DNA from 2 places in the Brucella sp. TWI432 genome. Region 2 is predicted to be linked to the other one. Evidence: riboswitches for the same ligand, from Rfam matches in the RefSeq annotation. Region 2 holds a riboswitch; the other holds the start of a gene.

Region 1 (3,378 bases), on a different contig from region 2:
CAAGCGGATAACCGGCATTCCAGACGCGATTAGCAATGGTTTTCGCCACCACATCGAGAGGTATCGGTGTTTCGCCAATGGCTGCGCCCAGCCACAAGGCAAAAAGTAACAAAACAAGTGCCAAGGTTGCAAACAGCACCCTGCCGCTCGTCCCTTTTGACTTTAATAATTGCCCCGTGGCTGCGCGCATTGTCATTTATTCAGACCCGAGGCGGCAATTGCATCAGCCAGTGTTTCAATGCCTTCGATGGTGCGAATGGTCGGGTTCATGGCCTGCGCATCCATATCAAAAACATGGCCTTCCTTAACGGCGGGCATGAGGCTTGCAACCGGATCAGTCTTCAAAAACTCCCGCTTGACTGCAACATCATCGGCAGGAAAACGACGACGATCCATCGTTCCAGCAACAATCATCGTCGGATTGGCTTTGGCGATTGTTTCCCAGCCGACTGTCGGCCATTCCTCTTCGCTATCAATGATATTATCGATGCCGAGCGTTTTCAGAATGTAGGCCGGAGCACCATTTTTGCCCGCGACATAGGGATCAATATCAAGTTCGGCACTGGAGAACCACACCACAGCAGAAAGCTTGCCTTCGACAGAGCTAACCTTCTTGCGAGCCGCTTCTTCGCGCGCTTTCAGATCAGCGACAACCTGTGCACCACGATCCTGCACGTTGAAAATCTGCGCGAGTTCTTCAACTTCCTGATAGATAAGATCCATCGAGAAAACGGTGTGACGTACGCCATCACCGCCGCCGGAATTATCCTTGCCTACACAATCGGCTGGCGCGGTGTAAACCGGAATTCCCAGTTCTTCAAACTGTTCAGGCTTTGCAACAATGCCCTCAGGACCCACATGCCACTGAAACTGCGCAGCCACCATATCCGGCTTTTCAGCAAGCACGCTTTCAAAGCTCGGATCGTTATCCGCAAGACGTTTCACCTTGGCATTGGCTTCTTCATAGCCTTTGAGAACCGGCCCGATCCAAACGGCGGTGCCGACCATCTTGTCGCCAAGGCCGAGCAGATACATGATTTCGGCGCTGCTCTGCCCCACGGCAACCGCACGCTCAGGTGCGTGTTTAAAGGTTACATCGCGGCCACAATTCTTGAGCGTTAGCGGGTAAGTGGTATCGGCAGCGAAAGCATTGCTCGCAAAGCTCGTTACGAAAAGGGCGGCAGCAGCCAAGAGTGCGCCCAAAGGCGCCTGATCTGAAAGTTTCATTTTTATCCCCGAAAGAAATGTGAGAAATGGCCGCGTCAAACGGCGGAACCGGTCCGGCGCCTGAAGTGAACGGACATATCCGAGGATATGAATGACAATAGGAAACAACGTCTTGCGACGCGAAAAGCTGTCATAACCAACTCCTGCTCCGGGCATCCCCGCCCGTGACAATGGACTACGTTAGACGGCAGGTCTCCTGGCTCGCGAATATAGGCCGTTCATCTGCCTTCCCGAGCCATTGTGGGCTTAGTGGCATAACGCCTTGACAGCGTCACGAGGATGAACAGCATCCGCTTACAGTTGCGGGGGCAGCCACGGTCTCGGTCCCTTTTGGGTCGTCCTCACCGTGTTCCCTATTAATCCCCTTCGCTCTCGGTCGGGGAACCGTCGTAACTCTATTACGTCCCGATACCAGCCGCGTCAAGCGAGCTGGCTGGCTTTATAGTTAAAGCATGTCCAGGAAAACTGAGAACCGCCTTTTCGAGAATGGCATTCATAAAAACGAGAAGATAGAGCGAGCGTTCTGGGTACGATTAAGCGCAAGACACTCCTGGCTGCGTGGACAATTATATCTTGGTTCGTGGTATGGATGAAAATCTGTGATGTCATACGCAGATAGGGCGGCCCTACTGGCAGCGCGGATAAACATCCATATTGATCGGAATCAATGATACTTCATTTCCCTGTTGCCAAAGTGCCTTCATAAAAGGAGAAAATCATGTCCAACACTCCACATACACTGGGTGAAGAATTTCCTGACAAGCTCAGCGCCATCCATGCTTTAAAAAGTGCAGACCCAAAATTTGCGCGCATTCTTGAAGAATATGACTCAATCAACGACCGTATTCATCGCGCCGAAACCAGAATTTCGCCGGTCAGCGAAGAAGAGGAAACAAATTTACGCAAACATCGCCTCAACTTAAAGGACGCAATCTTGCGCGCCTTAGAGAACAGTTGAGCACGTTTCAAAAAATATAAACTTGGCGTTGCCACTACGAGCTCACATACTTTCAATGCAATTTTTGTGCTCTCTGAAAATTGCATTGGAAAATTATCAAGATAACTTTCAAGCTCAAAACACGGTTTATTCGGCAACACTTTTTCATGGCTCATCGAGCAATCACTAAGCCGTCCTCAAAAGACGGCAGATATCTGCTCGGATCATTCTGCTGATGCTGGCGGCTTAGTTTGCGTTGCAGCAGGAGAAACGGAACGCTCACTGTTGGAAGGCACTTCAGGCGCAATGACGCTGCCAAATATTTCAACGAGCACCCAGACTACCGCAGCCGCAACAAGACTGATCAGCAAAATGATAAGAACCGGCTTCCCCTCCCGGCCCTGCCTTGCTTCATCCGGGTTTAGCTGTTTCACGGATCAAACCTCCTCCTGCCTCGAAACCTATACAATAGGCCAATGATCAATGGTGGATTTGGTTCCAAACAGAAACGTTGCACTCAAAATAGTGCGTAAAGACCCAGAATTAATGTGATTTTAGATTAGATGGTACGGACGGGTCGCTTCACCGCTATCTATAAAGCCCATATTTTGCGGGCTTTCAGCATCATTCTTGATAACTATGTGGCGCATAATGTGGCGCGTTATGTGGATATATTTTCCGACGTGTTTCATACCTACAATAAATTGGGACTCTACAAGGAGCGCTATCAGATTGAATGCTTCTTCAACAGAATCAAAAATTTCAGCAGGATCGCACCGCGATGCGAGAAAACGCTCTCAGCTTTCATGGGAATCGTCCATCTTGCTTGCGATTTGATATTGCTCAAATGAATGCAGGCAGAGCTCACTATGCCTTTTGAAGAATTGCTAATAAACAACACCTCAATTCCGTAAAAGCAGATTTCAAGGTCAAACAACTTGGAAATGCCGCATAAACACTATCAAAAACCTCACGACATATCTAACGCAGTTAACCTGCCGCCCTCTTAAGGATGCGCTCAAATTCGTTGTATACCGCACCTGCCAGCTCATCTGTTGGCTTCTCGCCTTGCAGTGTAAGAGTCGGAGCCGTTTGCTGGCCAAGCCAGCGTTCATGTTGAGCGAGATTCCGTCCGGCGAAGTCGGGGTCATCATAACCTGATGCCCATTCCCGAAATGCTAAATGCGCTTCGTGCATGTCGCCGCCGGGGCGAA
Region 2 (3,378 bases):
TCAATCGCCGATTTCGGGACGTATTACGACTGCATTTTATCCGCCGTATTTTGTGCCTCCAAAGCTCATCTCATCGCATGAGATGGATAAGCGGATGGACACAGGGCTTGATACGTTCGCGCTCAATATTCCGCCAAATTTTCAGCGCGATCTGCTTGCCGGGCGTTCGCCGACGATCCAGCTGAATATCGATGCAACGCGCATGAGTCAGGCCTTCACCGGCGGCGGTTATGTTCAGTCGATTGTCTCAAGTGAAGTGAACGAGTTTCTCAATCGCTATCGTGGGGACACGCAAACGCCGGTTGGACTTAACTTACGTGCGCGCTTCAATCAGGATCTGAACAAAGGCTGGTTTGGTGCGATCACCAATGTCATCTCATCAGTGACCATGCTTTCGATCATCCTGACTGGTGCAGCTCTTATCCGGGAACGCGAGCATGGCACAATCGAACATCTGCTGGTTATGCCGGTGACGCCACTTGAGATCATGATCTCCAAGATATGGTCGATGGGGATGGTGGTGCTGGTGGCAACGGCTTTTTCGCTTATTGTGGTTGTGCAGGGTATTCTGGCCGTGCCGATTAATGGCTCGCTGACGCTGTTTTTAGCGGGTGCTGCGTTGCAGCTTTTTGCAACCACCAGCCTTGGCATTTTTCTTGCAACGATTGCCGGTTCCATGCCGCAGTTCGGGCTTTTGCTTATGCTGGTTCTGTTGCCTCTTCAGGTGCTTTCCGGTGGTACAACGCCGCGCGAAAGCATGCCGGAAATTATCCAGAATATCATGCTGGCAGCGCCCAATACGTATTTCGTGATGTTAGCGCAATCGGTGCTGTTCCGCGGTGCGGGACTGAGTGTCGTATGGCCGCAATTGCTGGCTATGATTGTCATCGGAAGCGTTCTTTTCTTCTTTGCGCTTCGTCGTTTCCGCGATTTTCTGAGATAAAAATCTATATAATTCAACCATCTCAATCGCTTTGCTCCGAATGTGATTCAGAAGGGGCACATTGTTGCAGTTGATAATTTACTGCGGCCTTGCTATCGCTCTTAAAGGACATGGTTCCGCCTTCACGGCGGATGAAAAGGGAACACGGTGAGATCTTGCGATCAATGCCGTGACTGCCCCCGCAACTGTGACCGGAGAGTCGTCCTCTCATGATTTGTATCATGATACAGCCACTGAAGTTTCAGGCTTTGGGAAGGTGGAGGTTCGATGAAGACCCGGAAGTCAGGAGACCTGCCATATCCAGTCACCCATGGCTGACACGAGGGGTGTTCAGTCGCGGCCGTCCGTAGCGGTGACATTGTGAAATGTTGCCGTGGGACACAGACAAGGGGGCACCCTGATTTCTGGCGCTTGCGGTGAGTCAAAGCTTGCGTGCAGGAAGAATAAATATATGCAAACTCTCAAATTATCGGCGTTTCTCGCATCGGGTCTTCTGTTTGCCATGCCACTTGATGCAAGAGCACAAGACAATGAAGACGGGATTGTGCTCGATACGATTGTGGTTACACCGCTTCGCAGGGCGACGTCGCTGCAACGCTCAACCTCCTCTGTGACGGTGATCGATAAAGCTGATATCGAACGATCCGCAGCCCCTGATCTGCAATCCCTTTTGCAATATTATCCGGGTATTTCGATTACCACCAATGGCGGGCAGGGTTCGTCATCCAGTCTCTATATACGCGGCATGTCGTCCAAGCAGACGGTGGTGCTGGTCAATGGTGTACGCACGGCCTCCGCCACAACTGGCGCAACAGCGCTGGCCAATATTCCATTGATGTCTATTGATCGCATTGAGATTGCCAAAGGTGTGCATTCTTCGCAATATGGCGCGGATGCGATGGGCGGCGTTATCAATATCATCACCAAACAGGGCGGCGCCTGTGGCGAACGTTCCTTCTGTGGGAGTGTGAGCACGGGCGTTACCCATCCATGGGGTGGATATGCATCTGCTTCGCTGCAGGGACGCAGCCAAGACGGTATCGACTATGCCTTTGGTGCCGCTGTGACCGGTACACAGGGATATAATTTCACGACGCCTGAAGCTTTTGGCTATGAGCCGGACCGCGATGGTTTTCTGCAGGGCGCGTTTAATTTCGCGCTCTCCAAAGATTTCGATTGGGGCAGGATTTATACAGATGGTTTGTTGAGCCGCGGGCGCAATCAATATGATGGAAAAGCGCCGTCTTTCAACGAAGCCTATACCACGGCTTTCAATGGCAAGATCGGAGTGCGCATTGATCATACGGATGACTGGTCATCAACGATTGAAGTCAGTTCCGGGCTCGATCACAGCCGGAATTTTCGCAAAGGTGTGAGTGGTTCTGATCGGTTTGAAACCACGCGCTACGGTGTTTACGTCTCGACGGAAAAGCAGTTTGAAACGGGTGATTTTAGCCATACCCTGACGGGCGGCGTTGAAGCTTATCGCGAGGATGTCAATGCAACCGTGTCTTATGCTGAAACCAGCCGAGACCTGGCGGCAGTCTTTGGGCAATATTCGCTGGAATATGATGCGCTGCGGTTTGATGGTGGTGTTCGCTACGATCACAATGAGCAGTTCGGTGATGTCGTCACTTATAATCTTGGCGCGAGCTACGAAATTGTGCCTGATCTGGTGCTGCGCTCATCATTCGGTACGGGTTTCCGTGCGCCGACATTTAATGAGCTTTATTATCCCGGCTATGCCAATCCTGATTTGCAACCGGAAAAATCCCGCTCTTACGAGGTTGGTCTGAACTGGCAGGTCACAGACAAAACAAGCGTTGATATGGCGTTTTATCAAACATGGCTGCGTGATGCGATTATGAATACCAAAGGCGCAGACCGTAAAAGCCGACCCTATAATGTTGCGCATGCTCAGATTACCGGGTTTGAGGCAACGCTTGTGCATCGATTTAATGACATATGGGGCATCAAAGGGTCTATTGATCTGAAGCGTCCGATTGATGAGGATTCGGATAATGATCTGGTCTATCGGGAGCGTGTCAAAGCGACAGCCGAGGTTAATTACAAGCCGGTCGACAAGCTCGATCTCACAGCACGACTGCGTTATGGTGGTTCGCGTTTTGCCGATGCTGACAATACGATCAAGCTTGATCCTTATTTGACGGCAGATTTCATCGCACTCTATGACATCGATACCCAGTCTCAGCTTAAAGTTTCGGTCGAAAATATCTTTAACAAGGATTATCAGACGACGTCGGGTTACAATGCACCGGGGCGCAGCTTTACTATTGGCCTGACGCGGAATTTCTGATTGCGGATCATGTGGGCGAATAAACGGCTATTGGCATCGAAAATCAGGCTCGGTCTGTTGGCCGGCCTGTTTCTGGCTGGCCTTCATCCGGCGTTGGCACAGGAGAAGCCCAAGCGCG

The links. Region 2 has a riboswitch for cobalamin ahead of ABE527_RS05925 (TonB-dependent receptor domain-containing protein). Riboswitches for the same ligand answer to the same signal wherever they lie in the genome.
Positions count from the first base shown of each region.
Region 1: it holds a riboswitch for cobalamin, as region 2 does, so the genes downstream of both, ABE527_RS10095 (ABC transporter substrate-binding protein) here and ABE527_RS05925 (TonB-dependent receptor domain-containing protein) in region 2, are expected to answer to the same signal.

Region 1 covers NZ_JBDJNL010000005.1:88,325-91,702, forward strand. The annotation lists gene ABE527_RS10090 (FecCD family ABC transporter permease) at 1-196, opposite strand, end outside; gene ABE527_RS10095 (ABC transporter substrate-binding protein) at 193-1,227, opposite strand; cobalamin riboswitch at 1,397-1,631, opposite strand; gene ABE527_RS10100 (HP1242/YdcH family protein) at 1,946-2,185, shown strand; gene ABE527_RS10105 (hypothetical protein) at 2,389-2,598, opposite strand; partial or broken gene ABE527_RS10110 (IS5-like element IS711 family transposase) at 2,855-3,015, shown strand; gene ABE527_RS10115 (ATP-binding protein) at 3,155-3,378, opposite strand, start outside.
Region 2 covers NZ_JBDJNL010000002.1:175,176-178,553, forward strand. The annotation lists gene ABE527_RS05920 (ABC transporter permease) at 1-943, shown strand, start outside; cobalamin riboswitch at 1,038-1,256, shown strand; gene ABE527_RS05925 (TonB-dependent receptor domain-containing protein) at 1,395-3,260, shown strand; gene ABE527_RS05930 (ABC transporter substrate-binding protein) at 3,291-3,378, shown strand, end outside.